DNA from 4 places in the Variovorax sp. SRS16 genome. Region 1 is predicted to be linked to each of the others. Evidence: predicted binding sites of a transcription regulator. Region 1 holds the regulator's gene; each other region holds the start of a gene.
The links. The regulator sigma-54, encoded in region 1, starts transcription at its own class of promoters, with help from an activator protein. The targets are predictions, from matches to a motif close to TGGCANGNAANCTGCTTT.

Region 1 (3,209 bases):
AGCGACGGGCGCAGCGAGCAGCCGGCTCGAGGCGCGCGGCCTGCAAAAGAGCTATGGCAGCCGCAAGGTCGTCAAGGATGTCTCGCTGGGCGTGCAGAAGGGCGAGGTGGTCGGACTGCTCGGACCCAACGGCGCGGGCAAGACCACCTCCTTCTACATGATCGTCGGGCTGGTGCGCGCCGATGCCGGCGTCATCACCATCGACGGCGAGCCGATCGCGCACATGCCGATCCACCGCCGCGCCCGCATGGGCCTGAGCTACCTGCCGCAGGAAGCCTCGATCTTCCGCAAGCTCACGGTCGAGGAAAACGTGCGCGCCGTGCTCGAGCTGCAGCGCGAGCCCGACGACAAGGGCCGGCCGCTGCCGTTGAGCAAGCTGCGCATCGAAGAGCGACTGGCCGAGCTGCTGTCCGACCTGCGGGTCGACCATCTGCGCGATTCGCCGGCGCTGTCCCTGTCGGGCGGCGAGCGCCGCCGGGTCGAGATCGCGCGCGCCCTCGCCACGCAGCCGCGCTTCATCCTGCTGGACGAGCCCTTCGCCGGGATCGACCCCATCGCCGTGATCGAGATCCAGCGCATCATCAGCTTCCTGAAGGAACGCGGCATCGGCGTGCTCATCACCGATCACAACGTGCGCGAGACGCTGGGCATCTGCGATCACGCGTTCATCATCAGCGACGGGCATGTGCTGGCACAAGGCACGCCTTCGGAGATCGTCGACAACGCCGAGGTGCGGCGCGTGTACCTGGGCGAGCATTTCCGGATGTAGGGACGGCAATCCGATGAAGCAGGGTCTCTCGCTTCGAGTCTCTCAGCATCTCGCGCTCACGCCGCAGCTGCAGCAGTCGATCCGGCTGCTGCAGCTGTCCACGCTCGAGCTGAGCCAGGAAGTCGAGCAGATGCTCGACGACAACCCGTTCCTCGAACGCACCGCCGAAGAAGCGCAGCGCGAGGAGTTCGGGCTCGACGCGGCCGATGCACCGGTGCGCGACGACGATCGCCTGGCCGAGGGCGACGGCGAGCTGCCGTCCGGCCCGTCCGCGCCGCTGGCTGACGCCGGCGTCGGCAGCACGAGCACCGCGGCCGAAGCCGACGCGCCGGCCACGGCCGACAGCACGGATGGGGAGCCCGGCTGGGAAGGCGATGGCACCGTCGATGTGGCACCCGACGACAGCGAGTGGGGCGGCGACGCGCCCGCGCGCGCCAACAACCTCGGCAACGACGAGCGTGCCGATGCCACCGAACTGGCGCGCAGCCAGGAGTCGCTGCAATCTTTCCTGCACCGCCAGGCATTGGGCCTGCGGCTGGACGACAACGACCGCGCCGCGCTGCGCTTCCTGATCGAGTCGCTCAACGACGACGGCTACCTCGAGGACTCGCTGCCGGCGCTCGCCTCCGGCCTCGCGGGCGAAGACAACGACCAGTTCGACGAGCTGGTGCACCACTTCCAGGTCGCGCTCGGTCTGCTGCAGAGCCTGGAGCCAGTCGGCGTCGGCGCCCGCAGCCTCGGCGAATGCCTCACGATCCAGCTGCGCGCGCTGGCGCATGCGAACGAGGGCGACCAGGAGGCGCAGATCCGCAAGATCGCGATCGCCGTCTGCAAGCAGCCGATGGAGCTGCTCGCGCGGCGCGATTTCAAGCGCCTGGCCACGCTCACCCGCAGCAGCGAAGACACGGTGCGTGCCGCGCTGCAGGTGATCGCCAGGCTCGAGCCCAAGCCGGGGCGCCGCTTCGTCGATGTCGAGCGCAACGTCGTCGTGCCCGACGTGATCGTCACGCGCATCGGCCAAGGCACGAACGTCAAGTTCCGCGTCATGCTCAATCCCGAGGTCATGCCGCGCCTGCGCGTGCACGACATCTACGCCGGCGCGCTCAAGCAGCACAAGGGCGAGGGCAGCCAGGCGCTGTCGCAGCGCTTGCAGGAGGCGCGCTGGTTCATCAAGAACATCCAGCAGCGCTTCGACACCATCCTTCGCGTGTCCAACGCGATCGTCGAGCGGCAGAAGAGCTTCTTCGTGCATGGCGAGCTCGCGATGCGTCCGCTGGTGCTGCGCGAGATCGCCGACGAGCTCGGCCTGCACGAGTCGACCATCAGCCGCGTGACCACCGCCAAGTACATGGCGACGCCCTTTGGCACCGTCGAGCTCAAGTACTTCTTCGGCTCGGCACTCGGCACCGAGACCGGCGGCAACGCGTCGAGCACCGCGGTGCGCGCGCTGATCAAGCAGTTCGTGAGCGCCGAGGACACGAGAAAGCCGCTGTCGGACAGCCAGGTCTCCGAGATGCTCAAGGAGCAGGGCATCGAATGCGCGCGCCGGACCGTGGCCAAGTACCGCGAGGCGCTGCGCATCGCGCCGGCCAATCTGCGCAAGGCCCTCTAGGGGTTCACGCGATGAACGGCCCGGGGTTCCTGTCGCGCTGGCTGGGCCTGGGGCTGGCGGCGCTGATGATGCTGTTGGCCAGCGGCTGCGCGATGCTGCCGAGGGAGTTCGCGCACACGCCCTCGAAGGCCGTCCCGGCATCGGCCGACACCGCGCTCGGCCGCATCGCGCAGGCCTCGTCGCCGGACCCGGACCTGAGCGGCTTCCGCCTCATGCCCGGCGGCGATTTCGCGCTCAACACGCGCCTTGAACTGGCGCGCCGGGCCGAGCGCACGCTCGACGTCCAGTACTACCAGATCGAGGATGACGAGACGGGCCGCTATTTCCTGCGAACGCTGCGCGATGCAGCCGAGCGCGGCGTGCGCGTGCGCCTCTTGATGGACGACCTCTACACCTCCGGCGAGGACGAACTGCTGCTCGGCCTGGCCGCGACGCCGAACGTGGAGCTGCGGCTGTTCAATCCCTTCCCGGCCGGCCGCGGCAGCCTCGTGAAGCGCTTTACTGCCTCGCTGTTCGACTTCGACCGCGTCAACCACCGCATGCACAACAAGCTCTTCATCGCCGACGGCGCGATGGGCGTGGCCGGCGGGCGCAACATCGGCAGCCAGTATTTCACCCAGACGGCCGGCGCCAACTTCCTCGACATCGACACCTTCGTGGCCGGCGCGCTGATCCCGCGGCTGGCGAGTCTGTTCGACCAGTACTGGAACAGCGACTACGTGCGGCCGATCCAGACCGTCGTCGCGACCGGCCTTTCGCCCGACGCGTTGCGGCGCAGCTTCGACGAGAAGACCGGCCCGGCGACCACGCCGGCGCCGCGTTCCTCGG
Region 2 (3,209 bases), 5.2 Mb from region 1:
CAGCGTCGCTGATCTTTCCCCAGATCTTCTTTCCTTCGGGAAATCCGAGGATCGCTATCATCGCCTCGCTCGCGACCTACGGCGTCGGCTATGTCGCGCGGCCCATCGGCGCTTTCGTGCTCGGGCACATGGGCGACACCCATGGCCGCAAGCAGGTCCTGATCGTCTGCATGTTCCTCATGGGCTTCTCGACGATGGCGGTCGGGCTCCTGCCGACGTACCACCAGGTCGGGCTGTGGGCGCCGGCGCTTCTGGTCGCGCTGCGGCTGATCCAGGGCTTCGCGGTGGCCGGCGAGATTTCCGGTGCCAGCTCGATGATCCTGGAGCACGCGCCCTTCGGCCGGCGCGGCTTCTTCGCCAGCTTCACGCTGCAGGGCGTGCAGGCCGGGCAAATCCTGGCCGCGGCGGTCTTCCTGCCGCTGGCGCACTTCATGCCCGAGGACGCCTTCAACAGCTGGGGCTGGCGCATTCCCTTCCTGCTCAGCTTCGTGGTCATCGTGGCGGGCTACATCATCCGCCGCGAGGTCGAGGAGACGCCCGCCTTCGCCGAAGAAGGCCAGCACGGCGAGCTGCCCAAGGCGCCGATCATCCAGGCCTTCCAGCTCAGCTGGCGGGACATGATCCGCGTCGTCTGCATGTCGCTGATGAACGTGATCCCCGTGGTGGCCACGGTGTTCGGTGCGGCCTACGCGGTGCAGCCGGCCTACGGCATCGGCTTCCAGAAGGACATCTACCTGTGGATTCCGGTGCTGGGCAACATCCTGGCGGTGCTGGTCATTCCCTATGTGGGCAATCTCTCGGACCGTATCGGCCGCAAGCCGCCGATCGTCGTCGGCGCGCTCGGCGCCGGGCTGCTGTCGTTCCTGTATCTCTACGCGATCAGCATCCACAACGTGCCACTGGCGATTGCCGCCTCGCTGCTCATGTGGGGCATCGTCTACCAGGGCTACAACGCCGTCTTCCCGAGCTTCTACCCCGAACTGTTCCGCACGCGCACCCGGGTCTCGGCCATGGCGATCTCGCAGAACATCGGCACGACCATCACCGCGCTGCTGCCGGCACTCTTCGCCACCGTGGCGCCTCCGGGCTCGACCAACGTGCCGCTCACCATCGGCGCGATCACGCTGGGCGTGACGGTCATCTCGGCGATCGCCGCCTTCACTGCGCGGGAGACCTACCGGGTTCATCTGAACGACCTCGGACAATCGGGCGCAGCGCCCGTCGACAAGCTGGAATACGACCGACTGCGGGCGCAAGCCATGGCCGACGCGAGGCTGGCCAAGGCCGGCGTCTGAGCAGCGGGGCGATCGGAGGATCGCCTCTCGCCCCGACGGCGCGTGCTTTTTCGGTGCGCGACGCCATGGCCCCAGGCAATCGGCACCAGGATCGCGCTCCACGGGCACCATTTTTGCTTGCGATTGGTACGCATCCGTGCAAGGCGGACGAAGCGCACCAACTCAAGACAAAAACTCCCCATGGACGCACTCAATCAGGGCGCAAACGCGCTGTTCATTCTTCTCGGCGCCATCATGGTGTTGGCCATGCACGCGGGCTTCGCCTTCCTCGAACTGGGCACCGTGCGCAAGAAGAACCAGGTCAATGCGCTGGTCAAGATCCTGGTCGACTTCTCGGTTTCGACCATCGTGTATTTCCTCGTCGGCTACGGCATCGCCTACGGCACGCATTTCTTCGTCGGCGCCGATCGGCTCGCGCTCCAGAGCGGCTACGGGCTGGTGAAATTCTTCTTCCTTCTCACCTTCGCGGCCGCCATCCCGGCCATCATTTCGGGCGGCATTGCCGAGCGCGCCAAGTTCTGGCCGCAGCTCATCGCCACCGCGGTGATCGTCGGCTTCGTCTACCCGCTGTACGAAGGCATCGCATGGAACGGGGCCTTCGGCATCCAGGGCTGGATCGCGTCGCTCACCGGCAGTCCGTTCCACGACTTCGCAGGCTCGGTGGTCGTGCATGCGGTCGGCGGCTGGCTGGCGCTGCCGGCCGTGCTGCTCCTGGGCGCGCGCCGCAACCGCTACCGCGGCGACGGCTCGCTGAGCGCGCATCCACCATCGAACATTCCCTTTCTCGCACTCGGTGCATGGGTGTTGTGTGTCGGCTGGTTCGGCTTCAACGTGATGAGCGCACAGACCATCGACAAGATCTCCGGTCTGGTCGCGGTGAACTCGCTGATGGCCATGGTGGGCGGCACGCTGGTGGCGCTGGCGCTCGGCAGGAACGATCCGGGCTTCGTCTACAACGGGCCGCTGGCCGGGCTGGTGGCCGTGTGCGCCGGTTCCGACCTGATGCATCCGCTCGGCGCGCTGGTGGTGGGCGGCGTGGCGGGCGCGATCTTCGTCCTCATGTTCACGCTGGTGCAGAACAAGTGGAAGGTCGACGACGTGCTCGGCGTCTGGCCGCTGCATGGCCTGTGCGGCACCTGGGGCGGCATCGCGGCGGGCATCTTCGGCAGCAAGGCGCTGGGCGGGATCGGCGGCGTGAGCCTGCTGGCGCAATGCATCGGCGTCGCGCTCGGCGTGGCCTGGGCCCTGGTGGCCGGCGCCGCGGTCTATGGCACGCTCAAGGCGACGATGGGCCTGCGCCTGACGCAGGAAGAGGAGTACGACGGCGCGGACCTGTCGATCCACCACATCACGGCGACGCCGGAGCGCGAGGCGAACTGGTGATTCGCCAGGCCGCGGCGCGTCTTACCAGCGCACCCTGAGCCCGAGCGAAGCGCCGATCGAACTGCTCACGCGCGCCTGCCCGCCCGAGGCCCACAGCCTGCCGAGTTCGCCGTAGAGGCTGGTGCTGTCGTTGAGCGCGAGCGTGAAGCCCCCAGCCAACTCGGCGGCGGTGCTACCCGTCCGGCTGGCGATGAACGTCGTCGCTGCCGGCGTGACGAAGCTTGCGACATCGCTGCCGCTCGAGGCCCGGTACAGGTTCAGCCGCGCATGGGGCTGCAGCCTGCCCGCCGCGGTGGCGATGTCGCCCTTCACGCGCACGCCGCCGCGCACGAGCCAACCGCTGCCGGCCTCCTGGCGCACCAGCGCCGAGGCGATGTTGGCGTCGTCCAGCGCAAGGTGCTGATGCACGAGTTGCAGCTGCGGCTCGATCTGCCAGCCCTCACCCAGCACGAAGGCCTGGCCCACTTCGAGCGAGGCGCTCAGGCTGGTGGCCTTGCCGTGGAGAGGCAGGCTGTCCAGGGCCTGCATGTC
Region 3 (3,209 bases), 340 kb from region 1:
AGTCGTCACCACGATCGGCAAGCCCGGCGTCGCCGTCGCCGCGGTCACGCGGCGCCTGCACGGTTACGTCGTGGCCCCCATCGATGGCGGCACCGCGCTCAACGGCGAGCCGCTCGGCAACGAAGCCGTGGCCTTGCAGGACGGCGACGTGCTCGAACTCGGCGGCACCCGCATGCAGTTCGTCGCCGGCTGAGGCGCCAACTGCAACAGTCTGTATCGGCCTCGCGCAGGTGGCGCGAGATGCCAAATAAGTCCTTTCCGGTGCTGCGCACTGCGTATAGCCTCGCTGTCGTTGCTGCCCGAAGGCTACGGCGGGAAATGGCGCAACCCGGTCCGTAACGAAGTCGCAGCCAGGCGCTGTCAGAAAACGAGGTTGTCGCAAGATGCAGGTGCGTGTGTTGGGGTGCTCGGGCGCCATCGCCAAGAACTGCCGCACGACCTCTTTCCTGGTCGACAGCGATCTGCTGGTCGACGCCGGCACCGGCGTCGGCGACCTCACCCTCGAGGAGATGGCCGCCATCGACGACGTGGTGCTGACCCACTCGCACCTCGACCACATCGCCGCCCTGCCCCTGATGCTCGACGCCGTGGCCAGCCGCCGCGAGAAGCCACTGCGCGTGCATGCGCTGCGCGCCACCATCGAGGCGCTGCGCGCCTATGTCTTCAACAACGTCATCTGGCCCGACTTCGCGAGCATCCCGAGCCGCGAGGCGCCCTTCGTGAGCTTTCACGACATCGCGATCGGCCAGCAATTGCAACTGGGCACGCGCGACCTCAAGCAGGTCGAGGTGCTGCCGGCGGTCCACACGGTGCCGGCCTGCGGCTTTGCCGTTCGCCCGGCGCAGGGGGGGCCGAACTGGGTCTTCAGCGGCGACACCGAACGCAACGCGCCCTTCTGGGACCGCGTGAACGAACTCGACGTCGCCATGCTCGTGATCGAGACGGCCTTCAGCAACCGCGAGCAGGCCCTGGCCGAGCGCGCCCTGCATCTCTCGCCCGCCACCCTGGCGGACGAACTGAACCGAATCGCGCCCGGGAAGAGTTACCCGATCTACATCACCCACACCAAGCCGGCGGAGACGGAAGAGATCATGAGCCAGATCGACGCCTTCGCGACCGGATGGGAAATGCAGGGGCAGCAGGCACGGGACATTCGCTGGCTGCAGGCGGACGGCGTGCTGTTCATCTGACGCGATTGGTTGCGTGGCCCGACAAAATTGTCAGGCCCTGTGCGCGGCGTACAACAATTCCTGTCACGCGTTGTAACGCGTTCGTGAACAAATGCGCAGCCGGAGGCGGTTCGCAGGGTGTTCCAGGGCATGGCACAGATGCTGCGGATAGAAGGGCGCACCGGGGGCATCCTCGGGCCTCTGCTGTCAACCAACCTGGAGTTTGTGAATGAACCGTCGTTCCATCGCACGCAATGTGCAAAAGGGTTTCACCCTTATCGAGTTGATGATCGTTGTGGCGATCATTGGTATCTTGGCGGCTGTGGCGCTGCCGGCTTATCAGGACTACACCAAGCGGGCGAAGGTGACTGAAATTATTCTGGCGGCATCTTCTTGCCGTACCAGCATTTCCGAGGTCTATCAAACGGGCACGGCCTCGTTGATGACTGCCGACAACTGGGGCTGTGAATCGGCCAGCCAAACCTCCAAATATGTGATGGCCGTCCATACGGATCTGAATGGTGCTATCAAGGTCACCGCAGCAGGTGGGATCGACACGAATGGTGTTGATGGCAAGTTCCTCACGCTTGTCCCCACGGATTCTAGTGGTACGGCGCTGACCTACGGGGGTACCTCGCAACAGGTTGGTAGCTGGCGGTGTGGTTCTGCTAGTGATGGTACGACCATCGTGCAGAAGTACTTGCCTGGCTCTTGCCGCGGCTAAGTGATATTGGGGTAGCCTAAAAAGGCAGCTTCGGCTGCCTTTTCTTTTGCCCTTATGAGTCTTAGATTGACGGAGTTCCTTGTCGCCCTGACTGCCGCCGCATGGCTGGTGCCCAATCACTACTTGCCGTGGCCCGCGGCGTGGGGCGATGCATTGGCGATCATCGGATTGCTGTTGACATTGCTGGTGGTTCGTCCCGCGGTCGGTTCAGTCGCTGGTAGCCGCATGTCCTGGCAACTGTCAGGCGTGGCAGTCGTCTGTGGCATGGTGATTTTTGTTCAGTTCATGACTGGCAAGCTGCTCTTTGCCGGTGACGCTGTAATGGCCGCGCTCTATGTCTGGCTATGGGTAGCCGCCGTGCTGGCCGGCGGCGCAATGGTCGCTTCTTCCAATCGAAGCGATGGGCTAATCACTCTGACAGGGGCCTGGCTTTTTGCGGCGTTGTTGTCCGTCGGCATTGCGCTTGTGCAGTGGACTGGTGCTTTGAACCTGGGCATTTATGCGGTCGATTTGCCGCCCGGCGGTCGGCCATTCGCCAACGTTGCTCAACCCAATCTCTTCTGTACTGTGTGCTTTCTGGGGCTCTGCGGCTTGCTCTGGCTGCACCAGCGTCAAAAAGTGCACGATGCCGGTTTCTGGCCGAGTGCCGTCTTTTTGTTGCTGGGCATGGTGATGTCTCAGTCGCGTACAGGCTGGCTGCAAATTGGCTTGCTTGTCATCTGGGGGCTCGTCCTTCGGGAACGCGCAGGTCTGCGCGCCACGCGCGCGCAATTGTTGGCGCTGGGTGCGCTGTTTGTTGCAGGTGCGCTGCTATGGCCGAAGGTCTGTGATGCACTGCTGTTGCCGGCCGGGCGTGCCCTGAACGATCAGATGCGAACTGGACAGCGGTTGCCATATTGGCATGCGATGCTCGATGCGATTGGGCGAGAACCGCTGTGGGGCTACGGCTGGCAGCAGGTGGGCGCGGCCCAGCAGCGCGTAGCGCAGGATCACCCGATCATCGGCGAGTATTTCGAGCACAGCCACAATTTAATCCTGGATCTGTTGTTGTGGAACGGCATACCTTTCGGTGGTCTCATCATCGGAGTGTTGGTCTGGTGGTTTGTCACCCGCATACATGCCTGCCGAGATGCGCGGGCCGTGTGGTTGCTGGCAGCGGCGGGAGGAGTCATTACTCACGGGATGCTCGAATATCCGTTGGACTACGCCAGCTTCTTGATTCCGGTTGGACTGGCAATGGGAGCCGTCGACGGGCTATCGCCATCGAAGGGGGCATCGTTGTGGATACCCCTCCGGGCCAAGTTACTCTTCACGCT
Region 4 (3,209 bases), 2.1 Mb from region 1:
GCACAGGCGCACAGCCAGACGAAAGGCCAGGGCCAGCGTCGCCCGGCGAGACGCAGCAGACCGACCGTGACCAGCATCAGCACGGTGCGCTGCGACGGCACGCCCCAGCCGCTGAAGACCGAATAGAGCGTCGCCAGCAGCACGCCGCCGACCAGACCGGCCTGCTGCGCCGGCCACCACAGCATCAGCCGGCCGCTGCGGCGCCAGAGCGCGCCGACTGCCAGTGCGGCAAGCCAGGCAAACATGGTGATGTGCAAACCTGAGATCGACATCAGGTGCGCCACGCCGGTGGCGCGGAACACATCCCAATCGGCGCGCTCGATCGCATTCTGGTCGCCGGTGACGAGCGCGGCGATCACGCCGGCCATGCGCCGGTCGGCGACGCGCTCGAAGACCGCATCGCGCACGGCCTCGCGCGCGCGCTCGACCGGATGGCGCCAGGTGTCGCCGATGCGCTCGGGGCGCGCGTCGCGGGCACCGGTGCGCACATAGCCGGTGGCCTGTTCGCCCTGCTCCCACAGCCGCAATTCCTCGTCGAAGCCATGCGGATTGAGGCTGCCATGCGGCGCCTTGAGCCGCACCGTCATGCGCCAGCGCTCGCCGGCATGCACGGGCGCGGGCAGGCCGCTCGCCGCTCTTTGCAGCGAGGCTTCGTCGGACGCGCGGCCCCAGAGGCCGGTGTTGTCCGCATACCAGCCGAGCGCGATGCGCGGCGGCACGCGCGGCGGGCGGCCCTCCTTCGTCGCACCCTCGGCCCAGCGTGCCGACTCGACTTCGAGCGGGAAGCGCGCGGCAGCCTCGCTGCGTTGCGGCATCTGCGCGACCACGCCCACCACGTCCACGTCGCGACCTTCCAGCGCCGGCGCGAGCGCGTCGTCCTCATACCACGCCGATCGCCAGCCTGCGGCGCCGACACCGGCCAGCACGCCCAGCAGCAGCGCCGCGGCGAGCACGCCGAGGCCGCGCGGCAAGCGGCGGCCCGCACGCAGCAACCCCATCCCCGCTACCGCGGCTGCCAGCATCGCCGCATAGATCCACCAGCGCCACAGCGCCGCTTGCTGCAATTGCAGCGCCGCGCCCGGCACCGAACCCGCCATCACGGCAAAGGCGCCGAGGCCGCGCGTTTCCGGGCCCGGCGTCAAACGAAAACTCCCGACGACATCTTGCAATCCATCCCTTGCGCTTGTTCTGTGGCGCGCTAATTGCTATCTGCGTGGGCTAGTATGCGTCTCACCCGAGGCCCGCTCGACGTCACGAGAAAAAATGTCCATCCACGCCGCTCTCCACCACGTCACGCACTACCGATACGACCGCCCGGTGCAGCTCGGGCCGCAGGTGATCCGGCTGCGGCCGGCGCCGCATTGCCGCAGCCAGGTGATCTCGTACTCGCTGCGGGTCGAGCCCGAGCAGCACTTCATCAACTGGCAGCAGGATCCGTTCGCGAACTACCAGGCGCGCCTGGTGTTCCCCGAGAAGACGCGGGACTTCAAGGTCACGGTCGACCTCGTGGTCGAGATGGCGGTCTACAACCCCTTCGACTTCTTCCTCGAGCCGCAGGCCGAGAACTTCCCCTTCACCTACACCGAATCGCAGTCGCAGGAACTCGCGCCCTACCTCGTGGCCGACCCGGCCACGCCCCTGGTGCAGGCCTATCTCGACAAGATCGACCGCAAGCCGCAGCGCACCATCGACTTCCTGGTCGGCCTCAACCAGCAGGTGCAGAAGGACGTCGACTACCTGATCCGCATGGAGCCCGGCGTGCAGACGCCCGAACAGACGCTCGCCAACGGCTCCGGATCGTGCCGCGACTCGGGCTGGCTGCTGGTGCAGCTGCTGCGGCATGTCGGCCTCGCGGCGCGCTTCGTCTCGGGCTACCTGATCCAGCTCACGCCCGACGTCAAGGCGCTCGATGGCCCGAGCGGCACCACGGTCGACTTCACCGACCTGCATGCATGGTGCGAGGTCTACCTGCCCGGCGCGGGCTGGATCGGCCTCGATGCCACCTCGGGCCTGATGGCCGGCGAAGGCCATATCCCGCTCGCCTGCACGCCGACGCCGTCGAGCGCGGCGCCGATCGAAGGCGGGGTCGACCATGCCGAGGTCGAGTTCGGCCACGAGATGACCGTCACGCGCATCCACGAATCGCCGCGCGTGACCAAGCCCTACACCGAAGCGCAATGGGCCGAGGTGCTGGCGCTCGGCGACGCCGTCGATGCGCGCCTCGCGGCCGGCGACGTGCGCCTCACGATGGGCGGCGAGCCGACCTTCGTGGCGACCAGCGACCGCGATGCCGCCGAGTGGAACACCGACGCGCTCGGCCCCACCAAGCGCGGCTACGCAACCGAACTCGTGCACAAGCTGCGCGCCGAATACGGCCAGGGCGGCTTCCTGCATTTCGGCCAGGGCAAGTGGTACCCGGGCGAACAGCTGCCGCGCTGGGCGCTGTCGATCTTCTGGCGCGCCGACGGCCAGGCGCTGTGGCACGACCCCGCGCTGTTCGCGGACGAGCGCCATCCCACGCACTACACCAGCGAGCATGCGCGCCGCTTCACGAGCACGCTGGCGGGCAAGCTCGGCCTGACCGACCGTTTCGTGCAGGCCGGCTACGAGGACACCTACTACTACCTCTGGCGCGAGCGCCGCCTGCCGGTCAATGTCGATCCCTTCGATTCGAAGCTCGACGACGAACTCGAACGCGTGCGCCTGCGCCGCGTGTTCACGCAGAAGCTCGATGCCGTGATCGGCTACATGCTGCCGATCGAGGCCGCGAATGCCGACATCGATGCGCCCGCGCTCGCCGGCCCGGGATGGAAGACCGGTCCCTGGTTCCTGCGCGACGACCGCATGTACCTGATCCCCGGCGATTCGCCGATGGGCTATCGGCTGCCGCTCGATTCGCAGCCCTGGGCGAGCAAGAGCGACTATCCCTACCTGATCGAGCGCGATCCGACCGCGCCGCGCGCCGTGTTGCCGAGTGCCGAAACACTGCGTGCGCGCCATGCGACCGGTGCGGGTGCGCAGGCGGCCGACATCGGCACCGTGCCCTATGCCTTCGGCACGCCGCAGCAATCGTCGGTTGCGCTGCGGCTGCAGGCCGCGCGCAGCCGCACGGCCGCGATGGGCGATGCCGGCACCGAGGCGAACGCGATGGCCGGCGTCGATGCAGCCGCGACGCGCCAGCCGCAGCGCGGCGAATCGGCCGGCTGGGT

Region 2: a site for sigma-54 is predicted at 1,398-1,415, ahead of E5P2_RS00625 (ammonium transporter). Genes of this name have one in related genera too.
Region 3: a site for sigma-54 is predicted at 1,321-1,338, ahead of E5P2_RS27115 (pilin). Genes of this name have one in related genera too.
Region 4: a site for sigma-54 is predicted at 1,192-1,209, ahead of E5P2_RS15615 (transglutaminase family protein). Genes of this name have one in related genera too.

The regions. Positions count from the first base shown of each region.
Region 1 is NZ_LR594666.1:5,295,673-5,298,881, reverse strand. Features, by position in the region: gene lptB (LPS export ABC transporter ATP-binding protein) at 1-769, shown strand, start outside; gene E5P2_RS25580 (RNA polymerase factor sigma-54) at 783-2,381, shown strand; gene E5P2_RS25575 (phospholipase D family protein) at 2,393-3,209, shown strand, end outside.
Region 2 is NZ_LR594666.1:127,419-130,627, reverse strand. Features, by position in the region: gene E5P2_RS00630 (MFS transporter) at 1-1,295, shown strand, start outside; gene E5P2_RS00625 (ammonium transporter) at 1,476-2,678, shown strand; gene E5P2_RS00620 (autotransporter outer membrane beta-barrel domain-containing protein) at 2,700-3,209, opposite strand, start outside.
Region 3 is NZ_LR594666.1:5,631,088-5,634,296, reverse strand. Features, by position in the region: gene E5P2_RS27125 (FHA domain-containing protein) at 1-193, shown strand, start outside; gene E5P2_RS27120 (3',5'-cyclic-nucleotide phosphodiesterase) at 384-1,190, shown strand; gene E5P2_RS27115 (pilin) at 1,399-1,893, shown strand; gene E5P2_RS27110 (PglL family O-oligosaccharyltransferase) at 1,960-3,209, shown strand, end outside.
Region 4 is NZ_LR594666.1:3,231,938-3,235,146, forward strand. Features, by position in the region: gene E5P2_RS15610 (DNA internalization-related competence protein ComEC/Rec2) at 1-1,097, opposite strand, end outside; gene E5P2_RS15615 (transglutaminase family protein) at 1,264-3,209, shown strand, end outside.